DNA from 4 places in the Rhizobium sp. AC44/96 genome. Region 3 is predicted to be linked to each of the others. Evidence: predicted binding sites of a transcription regulator. Region 3 holds the regulator's gene; each other region holds the start of a gene.
The links. The regulator PhoB, encoded in region 3, activates phosphate uptake and scavenging genes when phosphate is short. The targets are predictions, from matches to a motif close to TGTCATNNANCTGTCAT.
Positions count from the first base shown of each region.

Region 1: a site for PhoB is predicted at 1,204-1,220, ahead of A6U87_RS24550 (esterase-like activity of phytase family protein). Genes of this name have one in related genera too.
Region 2: a site for PhoB is predicted at 1,346-1,362, ahead of A6U87_RS26060 (DUF47 family protein). Genes of this name have one in related genera too.
Region 4: a site for PhoB is predicted at 1,436-1,452, ahead of A6U87_RS08635 (DUF1045 domain-containing protein). Genes of this name have one in related genera too.

Region 1 is NZ_LXKO01000037.1:160,961-163,161, forward strand. It holds gene A6U87_RS24550 (esterase-like activity of phytase family protein) at 1-1,065, opposite strand, end outside; gene A6U87_RS24555 (murein L,D-transpeptidase) at 1,313-2,201, opposite strand, start outside.
Region 2 is NZ_LXKO01000039.1:125,972-128,172, forward strand. It holds gene A6U87_RS26055 (inorganic phosphate transporter) at 1-652, opposite strand, end outside; gene A6U87_RS26060 (DUF47 family protein) at 652-1,293, opposite strand; gene A6U87_RS26065 (BA14K family protein) at 1,512-1,967, shown strand; gene A6U87_RS26070 (MgtC/SapB family protein) at 2,020-2,201, opposite strand, start outside.
Region 3 is NZ_LXKO01000001.1:215,468-217,668, reverse strand. It holds gene A6U87_RS01030 (aspartate/glutamate racemase family protein) at 1-541, shown strand, start outside; gene phoB (phosphate regulon transcriptional regulator PhoB) at 607-1,290, opposite strand; gene phoU (phosphate signaling complex protein PhoU) at 1,327-2,040, opposite strand; gene pstB (phosphate ABC transporter ATP-binding protein PstB) at 2,084-2,201, opposite strand, start outside.
Region 4 is NZ_LXKO01000007.1:51,618-53,818, reverse strand. It holds gene puuE (allantoinase PuuE) at 1-543, opposite strand, end outside; gene A6U87_RS08635 (DUF1045 domain-containing protein) at 642-1,364, opposite strand; gene A6U87_RS08630 (FAD-binding oxidoreductase) at 1,475-2,201, opposite strand, start outside.

The DNA.
Region 1 (2,201 bases), on a different contig from region 3:
CTTGAGGCCGAAGCCGTTGTTGCTGTCGCGAGCAAGCATCAGGAACGCCTTGTCGGAAAGCGCGACGATTTCGCTCTGCGCCGCAACCAGCGTCTTGCCCTTCGCATCCTTGAAGACTGGCAGCGGCACGACGTATTCGTGAACGAGCTTCAGATGTGCCGGATCGGCTGCATCATAGACCATCGCACGAGTGTTCTGCCGCGTCGCGCCGGAATCGCCGCCATCCTGGCGGGTTGCCGACTGCAGCACCGCGATCAGGTACTTGCCATCGGGCGTTATTGCCATGCCTTCAAGGCCTTGGTTGTTCTGGCGCCCCGTCTCCGGATCCTTCGGGTCCGGGGTCGAAGCGCCGGGGCCCGGATTGTTGGAGGCAAAGTTCAGCGCGCCCTTGCGCATCGGCAGCAGTGCCTTCGGCGGTTGCGTCGCCGCGATCAGCTTGCCGTCCGCCGAGAAGTGGTAGATGTAAGGGCCATATTCGTCGCTGATGAACATCGAGCCATCAGGCAGCCGCAAAATGGCCTCGTTGTCGAGCGCGACCTTGCCGTTGCTGGCCTGCGGCAGCGGCGGAAACTCGCCGGTTGCAGCACGAACGCCGCTTTCCGGATCGAGCCCTGTCATGTCGCCACCCTTGTCGTCGACAAGCAGCATCGAGTCGACCAGCTTCGCCTCTACTCCGGTCTGCTCCCTGCCGGCAGCCGGTACCGAGCCCGGTGCCGTCGGCGTCACCAGGATGTCAACGGTATTGATGCGCGGACGGTAATCCGTGGTGCCGGCGGCGTTGTAGCCACGGTCGGGAAGCAGCCACAGCGATCCCTTGTAGCCATCACCATCTTTGGTCCACGAGGCCGGATCGATGGCCATGCCGGAGCCGGAACCGAAGGTCTCCCCGAACTTGTCGCGCTGATTGGCCGGGATACGGCCGACAGCGACCAGTCCCCGATTGACGAAAGAGACGCCACCGACCGTCACGGTGTTGTCGGCAAACGCGGCGAAAGGCGTAAAGGCAACCGATGCAAGAAGCGCCGTGACGACAAAACGTGCCTTGGCGAAGGATGAAACGCTCATAGTAATGTCCTTTGGAAAAATACCGTGACGTCAGCCGGTACACAGACCCCCGTACACACCACGCACAGAACTCAGATCTGTGACGGCGGGTCCGGCTGCGGCCTCTCCAGCCTTCCACGCTCCATGTAGGACGGGACTATGATAGTGAAATGACAGTTAAGCGCGGGGCGGCACAAGCCACGCTCTGGGCGCAGGCGCAGCGGGCGCCGGGAAAGCTGCGCGACCTAGGGCCGCGCAGCTTTGAAGGTCAGATCTGGGCGCCGCGAGCCTTCGACGTCGCGCTGAAGGCTTTCTCGACATAGGCGTCGCGGCCGTAGACGTCGTCGAAATACTGCACCACGCCGTTCTTGTCAGGCCATGCCGTGAAATAGGCGATGTAGATCGGGAACTTCTGCGGCACCTGCACCGCATGGTTCTTGCCGGTCGCGATCTCCTGGCCGATCTTCTCGACCGAGGTGTTCAAGACGGCAGCGGCCATTGCGCGCGGGTCGGCAAGGCGTACGCAGCCGTGGCTGAGAGCGCGCATGTCACGCTTGAAGAAGCTCTTCGATGGCGTGTCGTGCATGTAGATCGCGTGCGCATTCGGGAACAGGATCTTCAGTTCGCCCAGCGCGTTGTCACCGCTCGGTGGCTGGCGCACGGAGATATTCGACGTCGAACCGTACCAGTCTACGCTCGAAGAAGGCACGGCCCTGCCGCCGACGGCAACTTCATACCCCATGCGATCCAGATAGTTCGGATCGGAACGCAGCTTCGGCAGCATCTCGTTGATGATGATCGATTGCGGCACGCCCCAGAACGGATTGAACTCGACCGTCTGGATCTGATCCTGGAAGAAGAACGTCTGGTGCGACGGCTGACCGACAACCACCCGCATCGACAGCTGTTCCTTGTTGTCGTTGTGGTAGTAGACCATGTAGGCCGGCTGATTGATGAAGACATAGCGCGAGCCAAGATCGGCCGGCAGCCAGCGTGCCTGCTCCATGGCCACGACCAGCTTTTCAATCTTCGCGCCGTTGCTATCGCCGCCGGTCATCACGCGAACGGTAGCCTGGCCGATGACGCCGTCAGGCTTCAGGCCACGCTCCTTCTGGAAACTCTCGACGAGCGAGACGATTTCCGGCGAGTAGTCGGTA
Region 2 (2,201 bases), on a different contig from region 3:
CATGGAAGCTGCCGCCAAGATATCCTTGCGAATAGAGCAGGATGGCGATGATACCCATCGTCTTCTGCGCATCGTTGCCGCCGTGTCCGAGCGAATAGAGCGACGCGGACACGAACTGAAGGATGCGGAAGGTTCGGTCGACGGCGAATGGCGTCTGTCGAACAAAGATCCAGGAAACCACAAGCACCAGGAAGAGCGCCAGCAGGAAACCGATCATCGGCGACATGACGATCGCGCCCGCGGTTTTCAGCAGCCCGCTCCACACGATGGAGCTGAAGCCGACCTTGGCAAGTCCTGCACCGACAAGGCCGCCGACCAACGCATGCGAGGAACTGGACGGGATGCCGAAGACCCAGGTGACGATGTTCCACACGATGGCACCCATCAGCGCGGCAAAGATCACGAGCGGTGAGACGATGGCCGGGTCGATGATGCCGGTGCCGAGCGTCTCGGCAACATGCAGCCCGAAGAACAGGAATGCGATGAAATTGAAGAAGGCTGCCCACAGGACCGCGTATTGCGGGCGAAGCACCCGCGTCGAAACGATCGTGGCGATCGAGTTTGCCGCGTCGTGAAGACCGTTCAGGAAATCGAAGAACAACGCAACCGCGATCAGGCCGGCGAGCAGCGGGAAGGCGAGGGTGGCATCCATCAGACGTTCTCGATCACGATGCCGCTGATTTCGTTGGCAACGTCTTCGAACCGGTCGACGACCTTCTCCAGTTCGCCGTAAATCTCGCTGCCGATGATGTAGGCCATGGGATTGGAGCTGCCATGGCGGAGGAAAAGCTCCTTCAGCCCGCGGTCGTGCAGCTCATCTGAGTGACCCTCGACCCGCGTGACCTCTTCGGCGATCGCCGTCAGGCGCGGCGCATTGGCGTTGATCCGGTCGAGAAGCGGGATCGCTTCGGCAACCAGGTGCGCGGCCTTGACGATGGCGCTTCCCATTTCCTGCATGCGTGGGTCGAACTCTTTCTGCTCGAACAGGCGGATCGTCTTGACGGTCTTGTGCATCATGTCGATGGCGTCGTCCATCGACTGGATCAGATCCTTGATGTCGACGCGGTCGAATGGCGTGATGAAGCTGCGGCGGACTGCCTGCAGGACTTCGCGGGTAATGTCGTCTGCCTCGTTCTCGAGCGCGACGATGCGTTCGCAGTGGCGCTCCGTGTCCTTGCCCGACAGCAATTCGTTCAATGCTTCGGCTGCGCCAACAATCGTGCGCGAGTGTTGGGCGAAGAGGTCGAAAAACCGGTCCTCTCGCGGCAGAAGTTTACGAAACCAGCTGAGCATACTATCCATCCGTGTGCTAATTTTTAGAGGCCCGTCATAAAATAGCGTGACATGCAATAAAAGTGTCACAATTGGACCAGAGCGATTCTTTTTCTGTTTGTTGCCTGCGGTTGCTTTCAAGCCACAAGCGGGATGAATGGAACCTGCAAAGCCGCAACGCGTTGAAATGATAGGCGCAACAGCGCTATCGTTTCGCATCGCGTTGAAAGGCTACGAAAATGAAACGGCTTGCGACAATCGTTTTGGCTCTGGCGACGGCCTTTTCAGGCGTCTCGCCGGCATTCGCTGAGAACTCCCGGGACGAGCAGTCGGTGCAGAGCCGCGGCACGTTTGGCGATTCAGGCGTCGACAATCATCGTTCGAATGGCTGCAACATTTATCGGTGCGGTGGACGATATCGGCACGGCTACAACAATCGGTACTATAACAACCGATACCATGGCGACCGCTACTACGGGCGGCACTACAACCATGACTACAACAATACCGGCGCGATCATCGGCGGCCTCGCTGCTGGCGCGCTCCTCGGCGGCCTGATCGCTTCGCAGCCCTACGCTCGTTCAAGCGGAGACCCTCACGTCGATTGGTGCTACAGCCGCTATCGCTCGTATCGGGCCTACGACAATACCTACCAGCCGTATTACGGCCCGCGTCGCCAGTGTGTGGCGCCGTGATGGGTCGAGGAATGGCCGCGCAGGCAACCTGATTGAGCCTGCCTGGCCGGCCTCACACGTCGTGCTCGTACAGCACGAAACGAAGGACATCGAAGTTTTCTCGTAAGTTTCCGGCTACCGCCTCCGTCGTCACCGGTCTGTGACTTCGCCACCGCAAATCGAACGCGAAGATCCTTCGATCATCGGTTCCTCGTCTGGTCGCCATAAACCGAACCTCGCAATTGTAAGGAGCGA
Region 3 (2,201 bases):
CCTGCTCGCAGACGCCGAACGGTCGGGTGGGCTCACCCGCGACATTGCTCATGAAACCGCTTCGCTGCTGCGATCGCTCGGCCTGACGGCTGATGCCGTTATCCTCACATGCTCGACCCTTGGGCCGTCGGTGGACGCATTGGACGGCACGGTGTCCGTTCCCACCCTTCGCGTCGACGCTGCCTTGGCGGAACAGGCAGTTCAGGCGGGAGGCCGGATCGTCTTCCTCTGCGCGGTTCAAACCACCGTGGAACCAACGGCGCAACTCTTCGCCACGGCAGCCGAGGCAACGCAAACGGCGTTCGAAGTGCGCCTCGTGCCCGGGGCATGGGATCTGTTCAAGGCCGGCAATCGTGATGGATATCTGGCGGTCATTGCCGAGGCGGCAGATGCCGCTTATCGCGAGGGTGCAGCGACCGTTGCTCTCGCCCAGGCGTCGATGGTGGGCGCAGCCGATCTGGTCAAAGATGGTCCCAGACCCCTCAGCAGTCCAGCGGCGGGCCTTGCCGCCGCTGTGACGAGCGTTTCGCGAGACGCCTGAGCCGGCGGCTCGTTCCCACAAGACGAGCCCCCAGCGGCCCGCTCTGCTGGCGGATCGATGGAAGCCTATGCTTCCATCGAGTATCCGGCGCCACGAACGGTGCGGATCACATCCTGCATATTGGAGAAGTTCAGCGCCTTGCGCAGACGCCCGACATGGACGTCGACGGTGCGTTCGTCGACATAGATGTCGTGGCCCCAGACGCCGTCCAGAAGCTGCGAACGCGAGAAGACGCGGCCTGGCGACGCCATGAGGAATTCCAGCAGGCGGAATTCCGTCGGCCCCAGGCGGACTTCACGGCTCTTGCGATGAACGCGGTGGGTTTCGCGATCGAGTTCGATATCGCCGCACTTGAGGAGCGACGAGAGAACTTCCGGCTTGGCGCGGCGTAGCATCGCCTTGACGCGGGCAACCAGCTCGGGTGTCGAGAACGGCTTGACCACGTAGTCGTCGGCGCCGGTGGACAGGCCGCGAACGCGTTCGCTCTCCTCGCCACGGGCCGTCAACATGATGATCGGCAGACGTTCGGTTTCCGGCCGCATGCGCAGGCGACGGCAGAGCTCGATGCCGGACACGCCAGGCAGCATCCAATCGAGGATCAGAAGGTCGGGCGTGCGCTCCTGCAGCCGGATCTCGGCCTCGTCGCCGCGCAGGATGGTGTCGACCTCGAAGCCTTCGGCCTCGAGGTTATAGCGAAGAAGCACGCTCAGGGCCTCTTCGTCTTCAACGACAGCTACTTTAGGTATCATTCGTTTCGGTCTCCTGGGGGCGCGGTCGCGGAACGATTATTCAGTGACTGCGCCGACGGTGTTGGCGGTATCGTCCTTCGGACGTTCGCCTTCCGGCTGGGCACCGGTGGCCATGTAGTAGATGGTTTCGGCAATGTTGGTCGCATGGTCGCCGATGCGCTCGATGTTCTTGGCGCAGAAGAGAAGATGCGTGCAGCTGGTGATGTTGCGCGGATCTTCCATCATGTAGGTGAGCAGCTCGCGAAACAGCGAGGTGTACATCGCGTCGATTTCCTCGTCGCGCTCACGGATCGACTTGGCGCGGTCCGCAGCACGGCTCGTGTAAACGTCGAGAACTTCCTTGAGCTGGACAAGCGCCAGCTCCGAGAGGTGCTCGAGGCCGCGAGCGAGCTTGCGGGGAACGCCGCTGCTCTGCACGGCGATGACGCGCTTTGCAGTGTTCTTGCCAAGATCGCCAACGCGCTCGAGGTCGGCCGCGATGCGGATCGAACCCATGATTTCGCGAAGGTCGGCGGCCATGGGCTGACGACGTGCAATGGTGATGATCGCCTTGTCGCCGATCTCGCGCTCGGCGTGGTCGAGGATCACGTCGTCGGAAATGACCTTCTGGGCGAGCGCCGTGTCGCCGTTCACCAGGGCGCGGACAGCGTCTGAAACCATCTGTTCTGCAAGACCGCCCATTTCCGAAATACGGCGGGACAGGAACTTCAGGTCGTCGTCGTAGGCGGAATAGATATGTGTCGATGCCATGGGGCTTATCCTTGAATGTCCTGAGGGTTACCGTTGCCGGAGATCAACCGAAGCGGCCCATGATGTAGTCCTGGGTGCGCGGGTCATCCGGGTTGGTGAACATCTTGTCTGTGTCGTTTTCCTCGACGAGGTTGCCGAGGTGGAACATGGCGGTACGCTGC
Region 4 (2,201 bases), on a different contig from region 3:
GCCCTCTTCCTGCACGAGCCGCAAGGTGTTGTCCGACGGCTTGCCCTGATACATCCCGTACGGACGCTCGCCCGTCAGCTCGGTGTGCAGGCGCACGGCTTCCTGAATGTGCTTGCGCTCGAGATCTTCGGCGAAGTCCTTGTATTCCAACCAGCGGTAGCCATGGCTGGCGATCTCCCAGCCCGCTTCCTTCATCGCCGCGACGGCTTCCGGATTGCGCGCCATTGCCAGCGTTACGCCGTAGACGGTCGCCGGAACCTTCAGATCCGTGAACATGCGCCACAGCCGCCAGAAGCCGGCGCGCGAGCCGTACTCGTAGATCGACTCCATGTTCAGGTTGCGCTGGTTTGGCCACGCGGCAGCACCGACGATTTCCGACAGCAGGTTTTCGGAGGCCGGGTCACCATCGAGGATCGAGCTTTCGCCACCCTCCTCGTAGTTGATGACGAACTGAACGGCGACACGGGCATCGCCCGGCCACTTCGGATCGGGCGTATTGCGTCCGTAACCAACGAGATTGCGCGGATAAGTCTCGGATACCATGAAATCACCTTCTGAAAGTCGGGCGAACGGTAGCATCCGGGCAGCGAATGTCGAGACGGAAAGTACGCAACAGAGTTTTGCCTTTACGGCACAACCCCTTAGGCCGGGACCGCAACGCGCTCCCGCCGCGCGCTGACCTTCCCCATCGGATGCAGCGAATGCACCCGGAACGGCCCGCCATTGCCCTCCTCGAACAGCAGCGCGACATTCGAGACCTTCACCGGCTCGGCGAGCACCTGGTCGAAGACCCCGCGCAAGGCCTGCTCGATGCGCGGCATGTCCTGCTGGCTGACCGGCCCGGTCAGCGGCATGTGAAACCTGAACTCGTCCATGACATGCGGGCATCCCCAGCGATGCAGGTTGGCAAATTGCGCGGCCGAGAGACCATCGGGATCGCAGCGCTCGATATCGGCATCGCTGAGCGGCGCACGAAAATGGTCGAACTGCTGCACGATCGCCGAGGCAAGATAGTGGATGTGCTCGCAAGGCAGCGACGGAACAAGGCTGTAGAACGCGGCCGTGCGCGCGACTTCGAGCTGGCGGATGTGAAACGGCGTCAGCGTGCCGCAAAACCGCATCAGATCGCGCAAAAGTTGAGCTTCTGAAACATCCGGCGCAAGCCGGAACGGCGCCTTCAGGATACCGTGAAATCCGTAGCGTCTCGGCACCGCGGTATGGAACGCAATTTCGTGAATGCTGAGGCCGCGAATTGCCGTGGGCTCGACCATGTCGCCCGAGAACACATTTCGCCCAAGCCAGTTTGCGGCGGCATGCGACAAGGGATCGCTTGCAGCGGGGGTAAAACAAATGGCGTAGCGCATGCGGTTCCTCCGTCGGAAACTGGCGCGCCGCTCCACAGCGCTGCCATTGCGCATGCAGATAGGTGATTTGCATGACAGAATAACGAAAGGCAGCAAACGCTAATTCACGTTTAGCGTGAAGCGACCTGAATATGGCTGGCGAAATGGAAGCTTTCGGGCAGCTCGAACGACGGCTTGCGCCCCGCAACCTCACTGACGACAGATTCGGCCAGACGGTGGGCAAGGCCGAAGCTCACCTTGAATCCGCCGGTCAGCGCGACCAGCCGTTCATGGTCGGGATGCGGCCCCACCATCGGATCCCGGTCGATAGCCTTGGGGCGCAAACCCGCCCAACGCTCGACCACCGGTGCATCCGCCAGAATCGGAACGAGCTCCCGCGCGCTGGCCAGCAGAGCATCCAGTTGAGCGTCCGTGGCGTAGGGATCGCTGAAACGGTTCTCGCTCGTGCTGCCGATGGCGACATGGCCACCCTCGTGGGCAACAACATAGAGCCCGTCGCGGAAAATCGTCGGCAACGACGGATCGACATCGGCCTTCAACAAGGCCGCCTGCCCCTTGACGGCTTGCCCCAAGGGTTGCGTCAGTCCATCGGTATAGCTGGAGAGCAACGGGAAAGAGCTGTGGCCGCCGGCGACGATACAATGACCGAAGGCAATATCCCCGGCTTCCGTGACCGCGACATTGCGCGTGAGGTCGATATCCGCCAGCGCATTGTTCTCGACGATACGCACATGCTTTGCGTCACGCAGGAATGCGGCAAGCGCGGCCACAAGCGCGCGCGGCGCCACCCGACCGGCAAGCGTGTCATGCACGAAACCACCTTCGACGTCTCCCGCT